One region of the Mammaliicoccus sp. Dog046 genome, then DNA from elsewhere that is predicted to be linked to it. Evidence: a T-box and tRNA genes for the amino acid it is inferred to sense, from the RefSeq annotation. Region 1 holds a T-box; the other holds one or more tRNA genes.
What was found. The T-box of region 1 lies ahead of alaS (alanine--tRNA ligase). A T-box ahead of a tRNA ligase gene usually reads a tRNA of that ligase, here a tRNA-Ala.
Positions count from the first base shown of each region.

Region 2: it has a tRNA-Ala gene. The T-box ahead of alaS (alanine--tRNA ligase) is inferred to sense a tRNA for this amino acid. The anticodon was not compared.

Region 1 is NZ_CP120131.1:1,157,829-1,164,862, reverse strand. Features, by position in the region: gene alaS (alanine--tRNA ligase) at 1-1,888, opposite strand, end outside; T-box leader at 1,932-2,096, opposite strand; gene P3U32_RS05830 (SF1B family DNA helicase RecD2) at 2,137-4,509, opposite strand; gene P3U32_RS05825 (tetratricopeptide repeat protein) at 4,512-5,180, opposite strand; gene mnmA (tRNA 2-thiouridine(34) synthase MnmA) at 5,271-6,380, opposite strand; gene P3U32_RS05815 (cysteine desulfurase family protein) at 6,373-7,034, opposite strand, start outside.
Region 2 is NZ_CP120131.1:892,480-899,513, reverse strand. Features, by position in the region: tRNA gene P3U32_RS04510 (tRNA-Ile) at 1-51, opposite strand, end outside; tRNA gene P3U32_RS04505 (tRNA-Met) at 89-162, opposite strand; tRNA gene P3U32_RS04500 (tRNA-Ala) at 184-259, opposite strand; tRNA gene P3U32_RS04495 (tRNA-Pro) at 285-358, opposite strand; tRNA gene P3U32_RS04490 (tRNA-Arg) at 378-451, opposite strand; tRNA gene P3U32_RS04485 (tRNA-Leu) at 461-549, opposite strand; tRNA gene P3U32_RS04480 (tRNA-Gly) at 556-630, opposite strand; tRNA gene P3U32_RS04475 (tRNA-Leu) at 663-744, opposite strand; tRNA gene P3U32_RS04470 (tRNA-Lys) at 748-823, opposite strand; tRNA gene P3U32_RS04465 (tRNA-Thr) at 833-908, opposite strand; tRNA gene P3U32_RS04460 (tRNA-Val) at 915-990, opposite strand; rRNA gene rrf (5S ribosomal RNA) at 1,038-1,152, opposite strand; rRNA gene P3U32_RS04450 (23S ribosomal RNA) at 1,238-4,164, opposite strand; tRNA gene P3U32_RS04445 (tRNA-Ala) at 4,341-4,416, opposite strand; tRNA gene P3U32_RS04440 (tRNA-Ile) at 4,440-4,516, opposite strand; rRNA gene P3U32_RS04435 (16S ribosomal RNA) at 4,611-6,166, opposite strand; gene P3U32_RS04430 (YgzB family protein) at 6,654-7,034, shown strand, end outside.

The DNA.
Region 1 (7,034 bases):
GAATTTCTACAGGAATATTTACCCATATTTTTTCATTTACAATTCTTTCAATTGTTTTTAATTCTTCAGCTGTTACTTGTCCGAAATGAGAGAAATCGAATCTAAGTCTTTCACTTTCAACTAGTGAACCAGCTTGATTTACATGTGTGCCTAGCACTTCTTTTAATGCTGCATGTAATAAATGTGTCGCAGAGTGATTTTTGATAATATCTTTTCTATCATCTTGGTTCACAATTGCCTCAACTGTCTCGCCGATATGCACTTGTCCAAATTTGATTTGCCCAGCATGTAAATTTTGACCATTTGGCGCTTTAATGACTTCTGTTACTTCAATTTCGAATTGATCATGTCTGATAATTCCTGTATCTGCAACTTGTCCACCAGATACAGCGTAGAATGGAGTCTCACGTAAAATAAATTGAATTTGTTCGCCACTTTCAGCTTCTTCAACTAATTGACCGTTAACAATAATATCAGTGATCTCAGTTTGAATTTCAGTTTGTTCATAACCAACGAATGTACTTGGAGATGTAATCTTACCTAACACTTCATTTTGAACTTGCATAGACTGTGTTTGTTGACGTGCTGCTCTTGCTCTATCTCTTTGTTGTTGCATTTCATTTTCGAAGCCTTCATTATCTATTTCTATACCTTCTTGAGCTGTAATTTCTTCTGTTAACTCAATTGGGAAACCATACGTATCGTATAATTTGAAAGCATCAGAACCTGATAAAATATTTCCTTTTGATTTCGCAGAAGCCATCATTGTATTAAGAATAGCTAAACCTTCTTCAAGTGTTTCATGGAAACGCTCTTCTTCAGATTTAATTACTTTTTTAATAAAATCACTTTGTGCTTTAACATTTGGATAATAAGGTTCCATAATGTCAGCCACGATATCAACTAATTTGTATAAGAATGGTTCATTAATATTTAATGATTGACTGAAACGTACTGCTCTACGTAATAATCTTCTTAAAACATAACCTCTACCTTCATTTGCAGGTAAAGCTCCGTCACCAATAGCAAAACTAATCGTTCTAATGTGGTCAGCAATTACTTTAAATGCAATATCTTGCTCTTTAGAAGATAAATATTTTTGTCCACTAACCGCTTCAACTTCTTGAATGATCGGGATAAATAAATCAGTATCATAATTGGTTGGAACATCTTGAGCAATGGAAGCCATACGTTCAAGTCCCATTCCAGTATCTATGTTTTGATTTGGAAGTGGTGTATACGTATGATCCGCATTATGATTAAATTCACTAAATACAAGGTTCCACACTTCAAGGTAACGTTCATTTTCTCCACCTGGATACATTTCTTCAGCAGGATCTTCTTTACCGTACGTTTCGCCTCTATCATAGAATATCTCTGTATTTGGTCCTGATGGTCCTTCACCAATATCCCAGAAGTTACCTTCTATCCTAATAATACGAGATTCTTCTAAACCAATACCATCATGCCATAAGTCATACGCTTCAGTATCTTCAGGGTGAATTGTTACGTATAATTTTTCAGGATCCATTGCCATCCATTTTTCACTTGTTAAGAATTCCCATGCAAAAGCGATCGCTTCTTTCTTGAAGTAATCACCAATTGAGAAGTTTCCTAACATCTCGAAGAAAGTATGGTGTCTCGCTGTAAATCCTACATTCTCAATATCATTTGTTCTGATTGCTTTTTGAGCATTAACGATTTTTGGATTTTTAGGAATTTCTCTTCCGTCAAAATATTTTTTCAATGTTGCTACACCTGAATTAATCCATAATAACGTATCGTCATCAATTGGTACTAAAGGTGCTGAAGGTTCTACCATATGTCCTTTTTCAACAAAAAAGTCAATATACATTTGTCTAATTTCACTTGCTTTTAAATTCTTCATTCCATTCACTCCTCAAATAAAATAAAAAACGCCCATCCCTAGAAAAAGGGACGAACGTATCGCGGTACCACCCTAGTTATGACATTATGTCATCACTTTAAGTTTATTTAATTCATAAAAAGAAGTAGCGTTCAATATATATTGTCATGCTTTTCACCAACCAGCATGTCTCTATAACAAATCTATATTTACTCGTCTTCTCTTTTTGTATTCTACTAGATTATAAGCACTGCTATTTTAGATGTCAATTATTTCATAAAATCATACGGTGTTTTATCTTGCATATTGATCATAGGATCAATCTCATACATATTTTCTTCTGTAAGGATGAGATGACGTTCCTTTTCAGGCTCAACTTGATCGTCCGTTTGAAAGTACATTTTCAATTTTGTATCAAAAGAAGTCATACGACCATGTCCAAGTGTTTGTATTCCTTGATTAAATGCCTGTTCTTCACCACACACGACTAATGATTGTTTCGCTCGTGTTAATCCAGTATATAATATGTTTTTCTGCAACATTCTAAAATATTGCTTAACTATCGGCATAATGACAATTGGAAATTCAGAACCTTGTGATTTATGAATCGAACAACAATACGCGTGTGTAATTTCTGATAAATCTTGTTTTGTATACGTAATATCATTGCCCTCATAATCAACGATGACGACATCTTTACCTAATGCGTTCTCTTCTGCTTTATACACACCTGTAACGACACCTATATCACCATTAAAAACATTATCATCTGGTCGATTAACCAGCTGTAGTACTTTGTCATTTTCTCGGTATTCAATATCGCCGTATTCTAAGTAACGCATATCTTCATCTTTAGGATTGAGAATATCTTGCAGTAGCTGGTTGAGTTTATTTATACCCGCTGGTCCTCGATAAATAGGTGCTAATACTTGAATATCTTGCATATTGTATCCCTTACTTACAGCACCTTGAACGACTCTTTCTACTACAGATGCAATTTGATGACTCGTACAGCTTATAAAGGATCGATCATGATGTTTTTCACTAATTGACACAGGTAATCCATTTTTTATTTTATGGGCTAAATCAATAATAGATGAGCCTTCTTGTTGTCTATATACTTCAGTTAAATTGACTCTTGGAATAACTTTTGAATCGATCAAATCTTTAAAAATTTGTCCTGGTCCAACTGAAGGCAATTGGTCTTCATCACCAACAAAGATAATTTGTGCATAATCAGGCACTGCTCTTAAAAATTGATACATCAACCAAGTATCTACCATGGACATTTCATCCAAGATTATTAAATGTGCATTAATTTCATTATCTAATACATCATCAGGCTGAGTATCTTTACTCCATCCGATTAATCTATGAATGGTCATTGCTTCCAAACCAGTAGATTCGCTCAACCTTTTCGCTGCTCTTCCTGTAGGTGCTGCTAAAACGATTGGAAAATCTGAATTCTCGTCATAATCATCATAATTTAAGCTCACACCATGGATTTCAGAATATAATTCACATATCCCTCTTATTACTGTTGTTTTACCTGTACCAGGTCCACCCGTTAACAACATCATTTTATTGTTAATGGCTGTTTCCAAAGCATGTTTTTGTCCATCAGCATACGAAACATCATTCATATCTTCAATTTGTCCAATATGAAGTTGTAAATCGCTTGTTTCTATATCTTTTAATTCATCTTGATGTTGATATAATCGATGGATAATTTGAACACTTTTTGCTTCTGAGTAATATAAAGAAGGTAAGAAGCAATGTTGATCTTCAATAATAATTGCTTGTTCCTCACTCATCTCAATGATTACATCGTTAATTTGATCTTTATTCACCACATTTGGCTGTTGATGATTCAACAGTTCATATACGCCATTCACTAAAATATCTACTGGCAAATATGTATGTCCGTTCTGTAATGATTGTTGATTTAAATAATAACTAATTCCTGCGACAAAACGATCATGATGATCTTTCGAAATCCCTACTTGTTCAGCAATTTGGTCTGCTCTTTGAAATCCTATGCCATTAACATCCATTACTAATCGATATGGTGTTTGTTTCAGTACATTTAGAGTTTCTTCTTTATATACTTGGTAAATTGACATCGCAAGTTTTGGACCAAAACCAAGTTCATTCAATTTAATCATTATTTGTTCAATCACTTGATTCTCACGGATTGATTCAGCGATTGTTTCTCTCTTTTGTTGATTGAGTTTAGGAATTTGTTTAAGTACATCTGGATCTTCTATAATCTTCTTAAGTGCATTTTCTCCTAAAATTTCAACGATCGATTCTGCCGTTTTCTTACCAATTCCCTTAAATAAATCACTTGATAAGTAATGGATAACGCCTTGCTTTGTTTGTGGTAATTCTTTCTCAAACGTTTCTGCTTGCAGTTGTTTTCCGTATTTCGGATGATTAATGACTTTACCTTTAAACAAATACGTTTCACCTTCAACAATTTGCGGCAGATAACCAACAATGGTAACCTCTTGGTCAAAATCTTCATTTGATTCCATCACATCAACTTTAATCACAGTATAATAGTTATCACTATTTTGGAATAAGATTCTAATCACTTCACCTTTAACATGTGAAAGATCAAATAAAGATAAATTTTCCATTGTTAGTCCTCCTCTTCTGCTAATTGTTCAAACATTTTTATCGCATGACCGCTCAATAAATGGTCTGGTTGTATTTCTACTGCTTTTCTAAAATATGTTAATGCTTCATGTGGATTTTCATTTTTCATATATTTTGCTAATCCTAAATTATACAATGCATCTACATGTTTATCATCGTTACTTAATACGAGCTCTAATTGTTGAATGGCTTCATCGAACATTTCAAGTTGGCATAAAGTTAATCCATATTGGAAACCAATTTCTATGTCCTTTTCATTAAGTTCGTGTGCACGCATTACATAAGGTAAAGCTTCTGTATGTGCACCTAATTCATTAAAACTCATGCCTAGCATAAAGTTTGTATCCGCATCATTCAAGCCTCTTTTCAATGCATGTTGATACAATTTAATTGCTTCTTCAAATCGTTGTTGGTTGTAATATAAATTTGCCAAACTATAATATGCCCCACCATGATTTTCATTTACAGTAATTGCTTTTTGGAAGAATTTCTCTGCTCTTTCAAGGTCATTTGCTTCAGATAAAATCGTACCAGCATTAATATAATTCGTCACTTCGTTTGGATCTTCTTCTATATTTTCAAACAAATATGTAAGTGCTTGGTCGAATTTTTTGTTTTGTATAAGTGTTACTATTTCTTTTTCGTTATGCATGTTGTAACTCCTTTAAATATCATTAAATGTAATTATAACAAAAATAAATAGAGTCTGGGACACAAATAGATGTCGCAGACTCTATGAAATTTAAACCATATAATCTAATTGTTTTTCTGTTTTATAAACTTCATCAATTGTTGCGCCGCCTAGACATACTTCGCCATCGTATAACACTACTGCTTGTCCTGGTGTAATTGCGCGAACTGGTTGATCAAAAGTCACTTTAATTTGATTGTCTGAAAGTTTTTCAACGGTCACGTTTGTATCTTTTTGTCTATATCTAAATTTAGCAGAACATTTTACTGGCTGACTAAAATCAATATCGTTTACAAAAGAAATATCTGACGCGATTAAATAATCACTGTATAAAGCATCATGATGGAAACCTTGTTCTACATATAAAATATTTTCTTTTAAATTTTTCCCTACTACAAACCAAGGATCTCCGTCTCCGCCGATACCTAAACCATGTCTTTGTCCAATCGTATAATACATTAAACCTGAATGTTCACCCATATCTAGACCATCAAGTGTTTGCATTTTACCATTTTGCGCAGGTAAATATTGTGATAAGAAAGTTTTAAAGTTCTTTTCTCCGATAAAACATATACCCGTTGAATCTTTTTTCTTAGCTGTTGCTAAATCTTGTTCTTCTGCAATTCTTCTTACTTCACTTTTTTCTAATTCACCGATTGGGAACATTACTTTAGATAATTGTTCTTGTGTTAATTGGTTTAAGAAATACGTTTGATCTTTATTATTATCAACACCACGTAACATTTCTACTTTATCACCATCACGATTTACACGTGCATAATGACCCGTAGCCACATAATCTGCACCTAATTTTAAAGCATGGTTTAAAAATGCTTTGAATTTAATTTCTTTATTACACATTACATCTGGATTTGGTGTTCTACCTTTTTTATATTCGTCTAAGAAATAAGTAAATACTTTATCCCAATATTCTTGTTCGAAATTCACCGCATAGTACGGGATGTCGAGTTGGTTACATACAGCAATTACATCATTGTAATCTTCTGTCGCTGTACAAACCCCGTTTTCGTCAGTATCGTCCCAGTTTTTCATAAATATGCCTACTACATCATATCCTTGTTCTTTCAATATATGAGCTGTAACAGAACTATCTACGCCTCCGCTCATTCCGACAACGACACGTGTAGATTGATTATTCATTTTCTTCCTCCTTAAATTGATTATATATTTTCATAATTTCACTTACGATATAATTGATTTCTGCTTCGGTTGTTAAAGCACTAAAACTAAATCTCACTGATTGTTTAACACGTTCATCCTCGCCGTACATTGCTTCAAGCACATGCGAAGGTAACGTCGAACCTGCTGTACAAGCCGATCCACTAGATACATATATATTGGCCATGTCTAATAATGTTAACATCGTCTCTACTTCAATAAACGGGAAGTATAAATTTGTAATATGTCCAGTTGTATCAATCATGCTTCCGTTTAACTCAAATGGAATTGCACGTTGTTGTAAGCCGACAATGAGTTTTTCTTTCAAATTCATTAAATGGATATTGTTTTCGTCCATATGTTCATATGCATCTGTTAAAGCAGTTGCCATTCCACATATATAAGGGACGTTCTCAGTTCCCGCTCTTCTCTTTAACTCTTGCTCTCCACCATGCACAAACGTGTCCAATTGAATGCCTTTTTTCATAAGCAATGCACCAATGCCTTTTGGACCGCCAAATTTATGTGCTGTAATGCTTAATAAATCAACTGGCATATCATTAAAATCAATTGGCATATGTCCTATCGCTTGCACAGCATCAACATGAAATGCAATTTCTTTATCTTCAATGATTT
Region 2 (7,034 bases), 270 kb from region 1:
GCGACCCAACGGTTATGAGCCGTTTGCTCTGACCAACTGAGCTAAAGGTCCTAAATTTAAAATATGTATTCCATATTCAAAATTTTAATGGCGGCGGAGGGGATCGAACCCCCGACCTCACGGGTATGAACCGTACGCTCTAGCCAGCTGAGCTACGCCGCCATGATGATATTATTATTTAAATGGTGGAGACTAGCGGGATCGAACCGCTGACCTCCTGCGTGCAAAGCAGGCGCTCTCCCATCTGAGCTAAGCCCCCATTCAATATGTAACTTTTAAAAGAGTCGGGAAGACAGGATTCGAACCTGCGACCCCTTGGTCCCAAACCAAGTGCTCTACCAAGCTGAGCTACTTCCCGTAACCATAAATGGTCATTACGCGCCCGAGAGGAGTCGAACCCCTAGCCTCTTGATCCGTAGTCAAACGCTCTATCCAATTGAGCTACGGGCGCATATTAATATGGTGCCGAGGACCGGAATCGAACCGGTACGGTAATCACTTACCGCAGGATTTTAAGTCCTGTGCGTCTGCCAGTTCCGCCACCCCGGCATATAATGGAGCAGAAGACGGGATTCGAACCCGCGACCCCAACCTTGGCAAGGTTGTATTCTACCGCTGAACTACTTCTGCTAAATTAAATGCTTGAATCATATTAATAATAATGCGGGTGAAGGGAGTCGAACCCCCACGCCTTGCGGCGCTAGATCCTAAGTCTAGTGCGTCTGCCAATTCCGCCACACCCGCTAATGGTGAGCCATAGAGGATTCGAACCTCTGACCCTCTGATTAAAAGTCAGATGCTCTACCAACTGAGCTAATGGCTCTAAAAAACATGGTGCCGGCCAGAGGACTTGAACCCCCAACCTACTGATTACAAGTCAGTTGCTCTACCAGTTGAGCTAGGCCGGCTTTAAATGGTGGAGAATGACGGGTTCGAACCGCCGACCCTCTGCTTGTAAGGCAGATGCTCTCCCAGCTGAGCTAATTCTCCATTTAAATGTTTAATAGTATATTTTGTTTTAAATACTTTTGGTATTTGCCCGGCAACGTCCTACTCTCGCGGAACGTAAGTCCAACTACCATCGGCGCTAAAGAGCTTAACTTCTGTGTTCGGCATGGGAACAGGTGTGACCTCTTTGCCATCATCACCAGACAAATAGTAAAAATATTAAGAATGATATTACACATTCAAAACTAGATAGTAAGCAGATTTTACGGCATAAACCGAGTTAAAAATTTTGATTAAGTCTTCGATCGATTAGTATTCGTCAGCTACACACATTACTGCGCTTACACCCCGAACCTATTAACCTCATCATCTTTGAGGGATCTTATAACCGAAGTTGGGAAATCTCATCTTGAGGGGGGCTTCATGCTTAGATGCTTTCAGCACTTATCCCGTCCATACATAGCTACCCAGCTATGCCGCTGGCGCGACAACTGGTACACCAGAGGTATGTCCATCCCGGTCCTCTCGTACTAAGGACAGCTCCTCTCAAATTTCCTACGCCCACGACGGATAGGGACCGAACTGTCTCACGACGTTCTGAACCCAGCTCGCGTACCGCTTTAATGGGCGAACAGCCCAACCCTTGGGACCGACTACAGCCCCAGGATGCGATGAGCCGACATCGAGGTGCCAAACCTCCCCGTCGATGTGAACTCTTGGGGGAGATAAGCCTGTTATCCCCGGGGTAGCTTTTATCCGTTGAGCGATGGCCCTTCCATGCGGAACCACCGGATCACTAAGTCCGTCTTTCGACCCTGCTCGACTTGTAGGTCTCGCAGTCAAGCTCCCTTGTGCCTTTACACTCTGCGAATGATTTCCAACCATTCTGAGGGAACCTTTGAGCGCCTCCGTTACTCTTTAGGAGGCGACCGCCCCAGTCAAACTGCCCGCCTGACACTGTCTCCCACCATGATCAAATGGTGCGGGTTAGAAAGTCAACACAGCCAGGGTAGTATCCCACCAGCGCCTCCACGTAAGCTAGCGCTCACGCTTCAAAGGCTCCTACCTATCCTGTACAAGCTGTGCCAAATTTCAATATCAGGCTGCAGTAAAGCTCCACGGGGTCTTTCCGTCCTGTCGCGGGTAACCTGCATCTTCACAGGTACTATGATTTCACCGAGTCTCTCGTTGAGACAGTGCCCAAATCGTTACGCCTTTCGTGCGGGTCGGAACTTACCCGACAAGGAATTTCGCTACCTTAGGACCGTTATAGTTACGGCCGCCGTTTACTGGGGCTTCGATTCGTAGCTTCGCAGAAGCTAACCACTCCTCTTAACCTTCCAGCACCGGGCAGGCGTCAGCCCCTATACATCACCTTACGGTTTAGCAGAGACCTGTGTTTTTGATAAACAGTCGCTTGGGCCTATTCACTGCGGCTCTTCAAGGCTTTCACCCTAAAAAGCACCCCTTCTCCCGAAGTTACGGGGTCATTTTGCCGAGTTCCTTAACGAGAGTTCGCTCGCTCACCTTAGAATTCTCATCTTGACTACCTGTGTCGGTTTGCGGTACGGGCACCTATTTTCTAACTAGAGGCTTTTCTTGGCAGTGTGAAATCAACGACTCGCCGGATACATGATCCAACTCCCCATCACAACTCAACCTTATGAGTGCCGGATTTGCCTAACACTCAGTCTCATTGCTTGGACGTGCACTCCAACAGCACGCTTCGCCTATCCTACTGCGTCCCCCCATCGTTCAAACAATCATAGGTGGTACAGGAATATCTACCTGTTATCCATCGCCTACGCCTATCGGCCTCGGCTTAGGTCCCGACTAACCCAGAGCGGACGAGCCTTCCTCTGGAAACCTTAGTCAATCGGTGGATGGGATTCTCACCCATCTTTCGCTACTCACACCGGCATTCTCACTTCTAAACATTCCACATGTCCTTACGATCATGCTTCGACACGTTTAGAACGCTCTCCTACCATTATCCTTACGGATAATCCACAGCTTCGGTAATATGTTTAGCCCCGGTACATTTTCGGCGCAGTGTCACTCGACTAGTGAGCTATTACGCACTCTTTAAATGATGGCTGCTTCTAAGCCAACATCCTAGTTGTCTGGGCAACGCCACATCCTTTTCCACTTAACATATATTTTGGGACCTTAGCTGGTGGTCTGGGCTGTTTCCCTTTCGACTACGGACCTTATCACCCATAGTCTGACTCCCAAGTTAAATTATTTGGCATTCGGAGTTTGTCTGAATTCGGTAACCCTAGAGGGGCCCCTCGTCCAAACAGTGCTCTACCTCCAATAATCATCACTTGAGGCTAGCCCTAAAGCTATTTCGGAGAGAACCAGCTATCTCCAAGTTCGATTGGAATTTCTCCGCTACCCACACCTCATCCGCTCACTTTTCAACGTAAGTCGGTTCGGTCCTCCATTCAGTGTTACCTGAACTTCAACCTGGACATGGGTAGATCACTTGGTTTCGGGTCTACGACCAGATACTCATTCGCCCTATTCAGACTCGCTTTCGCTACGGCTCCACATTTACTGCTTAACCTTGCATCAAATCGTAACTCGCCGGTTCATTCTACAAAAGGCACGCCATCACCCATTAACGGGCTCTGACTATTTGTAAGCACACGGTTTCAGGTTCTATTTCACTCCCCTTCCGGGGTGCTTTTCACCTTTCCCTCACGGTACTGGTTCACTATCGGTCACTAGAGAGTATTTAGCCTTGGGAGATGGTCCTCCCGGATTCCGACGGAATTTCACGTGTTCCGCCGTACTCAGGATCCACTCAGGAGAGAAATAACTTTCGACTACAGGACTTTTACCTTCTATGGTTGGCTTTTCCAAAGCCATTCGTCTAATTATTTCCTTTGTAACTCCGTATTGAGTGTCCTACAACCCCAACAAGCAAGCTTGTTGGTTTGGGCTCTTCCCGTTTCGCTCGCCGCTACTCAGGGAATCGAGTTTTCTTTCTCTTCCTCCGGGTACTAAGATGTTTCAGTTCTCCGGGTGTGCCTTCTCACATACTATGTATTCATATGCGGATAACATGACATAACTCATGCTGGGTTTCCCCATTCGGAAATCTCTGGATCAAAGCGTACTTACAGCTCCCCAAAGCATATCGTCGTTAGTAACGTCCTTCGTCGGCTTCTAGTGCCAAGGCATCCACCGTGCGCCCTTAATAACTTAATCTAATATTTCCTTATACATCACTGTTTAAGAAAATAAATGTTATTAATCTGTGATGTCGTCTAAAAAGACGACGCGCGATTATTAAGCTTGTTGAATTTCGTTAGAAATTCACTCGGTTTTTTGCTTGGTAAAATCTATTTGCTTACTTATCTAGTTTTCAATGTGCAATTAAATAATGGTGGAGACTAGCGGGATCGAACCGCTGACCTCCTGCGTGCAAAGCAGGCGCTCTCCCATCTGAGCTAAGCCCCCTAATTGGGTAATTAAAAATTTAATGGTGGGCCTAAATGGACTCGAACCATCGACCTCACGCTTATCAGGCGTGCGCTCTAACCAGCTGAGCTATAGGCCCATTCTAAATTTTGAATGTTAAATAAACATTCAAAACTGAATACAATATGTCTACGCTATTCCATGACCTAATGGTCATTCCGTAATATCCTTAGAAAGGAGGTGATCCAGCCGCACCTTCCGATACGGCTACCTTGTTACGACTTCACCCCAATCATTTGTCCCACCTTCGACGGCTAGCTCCTAATAAAAGGTTACTCCACCGGCTTCGGGTGTTACAAACTCTCGTGGTGTGACGGGCGGTGTGTACAAGACCCGGGAACGTATTCACCGTAGCATGCTGATCTACGATTACTAGCGATTCCAGCTTCATGTAGTCGAGTTGCAGACTACAATCCGAACTGAGAATAATTTTATGGGATTTGCTTGGCCTCGCGGATTCGCTGCCCTTTGTATTATCCATTGTAGCACGTGTGTAGCCCAAATCATAAGGGGCATGATGATTTGACGTCATCCCCACCTTCCTCCGGTTTGTCACCGGCAGTCAACCTAGAGTGCCCAACTTAATGATGGCAACTAAGCTTAAGGGTTGCGCTCGTTGCGGGACTTAACCCAACATCTCACGACACGAGCTGACGACAACCATGCACCACCTGTCACTTTGTCCCCCGAAGGGGAAAACTCTATCTCTAGAGCGATCAAAGGATGTCAAGATTTGGTAAGGTTCTTCGCGTTGCTTCGAATTAAACCACATGCTCCACCGCTTGTGCGGGTCCCCGTCAATTCCTTTGAGTTTCAACCTTGCGGTCGTACTCCCCAGGCGGAGTGCTTAATGCGTTAGCTGCAGCACTAAGGGGCGGAAACCCCCTAACACTTAGCACTCATCGTTTACGGCGTGGACTACCAGGGTATCTAATCCTGTTTGATCCCCACGCTTTCGCACCTCAGCGTCAGTTACAGACCAGAGAGCCGCCTTCGCCACTGGTGTTCCTCCATATCTCTGCGCATTTCACCGCTACACATGGAATTCCACTCTCCTCTTCTGCACTCAAGTTCCCCAGTTTCCAATGACCCTCCACGGTTGAGCCGTGGGCTTTCACATCAGACTTAAGAAACCGCCTACGCGCGCTTTACGCCCAATAATTCCGGATAACGCTTGCCACCTACGTATTACCGCGGCTGCTGGCACGTAGTTAGCCGTGGCTTTCTGGTTAGGTACCGTCAAGACTTGTTCAGTTACTAACAAATTTGTTCTTCCCTAACAACAGAGTTTTACGATCCGAAAACCTTCATCACTCACGCGGCGTTGCTCCGTCAGGCTTTCGCCCATTGCGGAAGATTCCCTACTGCTGCCTCCCGTAGGAGTCTGGACCGTGTCTCAGTTCCAGTGTGGCCGATCACCCTCTCAGGTCGGCTACGTATCGTCGCCTTGGTAAGCCATTACCTTACCAACTAGCTAATACGGCGCGGGTCCATCTATAAGTGACAGCCGAAGCCGCCTTTCACTTTTGAACCATGCGGTTCAAAATATTATCAGGTATTAGCCCCGGTTTCCCGGAGTTATCCCAGTCTTATAGGTAGGTTACCCACGTGTTACTCACCCGTCCGCCGCTAACATCAGAGAAGCAAGCTTCTCATCTGTTCGCTCGACTTGCATGTATTAGGCACGCCGCCAGCGTTCATCCTGAGCCAGGATCAAACTCTCCATAAAAGAAGTAAGCTTGATTAGCTCTTTTTGATTGGTTAAGCCAATCACTCTTGAAAGTACTAATAGTACTCAAATTATTGGAATTAACGTTGACATATTGTCATTCAGTTTTCAATGTTCATTTGTCTCACAAGAAATAATTATACTATAAATCATTTCTTTATGCAAGCATTATTTTTAAAAAATTTAATTTCTTTTTTAATTTGTTTCGTTTGGTTATTATTTAAAAAATAACTTCCTTTCGAACAACTTGCATAATTTATATTACATTGTTATTTGATTAATTTCAAGCGTTAAATTTACACTTTATTAACCTTTTTAACAATTGCTTTAATCTGTTGTGTCTGTCTGTTTTGACGACTTTTATATAATATCAAGATATATGGACTACGTCAACGATTTATACAAACTAATATGTGTATTTTTTCGCTTTAAAAGGGACTATATATTTAAATAGAAATTATGCTATACTTTATCAGAAGTAATGACTATGGAGGGTATAGAATTGAAGCTATTTCAGAGAAAACCTACTAGTAAAATTAATAGAATTAGATCATTTGCACTCGGGTTAATCTTTCTTGGGATGATAATAATGTATATAGGTGTGTTCTTCTTCTATTATTTTAAGAGCCAAATTGTATTTAGTATCTTCTTAATTTTAGGAATGTTGGCATTAGGTTTTTCATTCATCGTTTATTTTTGGATTGGTATGTTAAGTTCTCGGACGATTCAAGTTCAATGTCCTAACTGCGATCACTATACTAAAATGTTAGGAAGAGCTGATATATGTTCAAATTGTAATCAGCCACTAACGTTAGATAAGAATCTAGAGGGTAAAACTTTTAACCAAGACTATAACAATAGTAGAAAG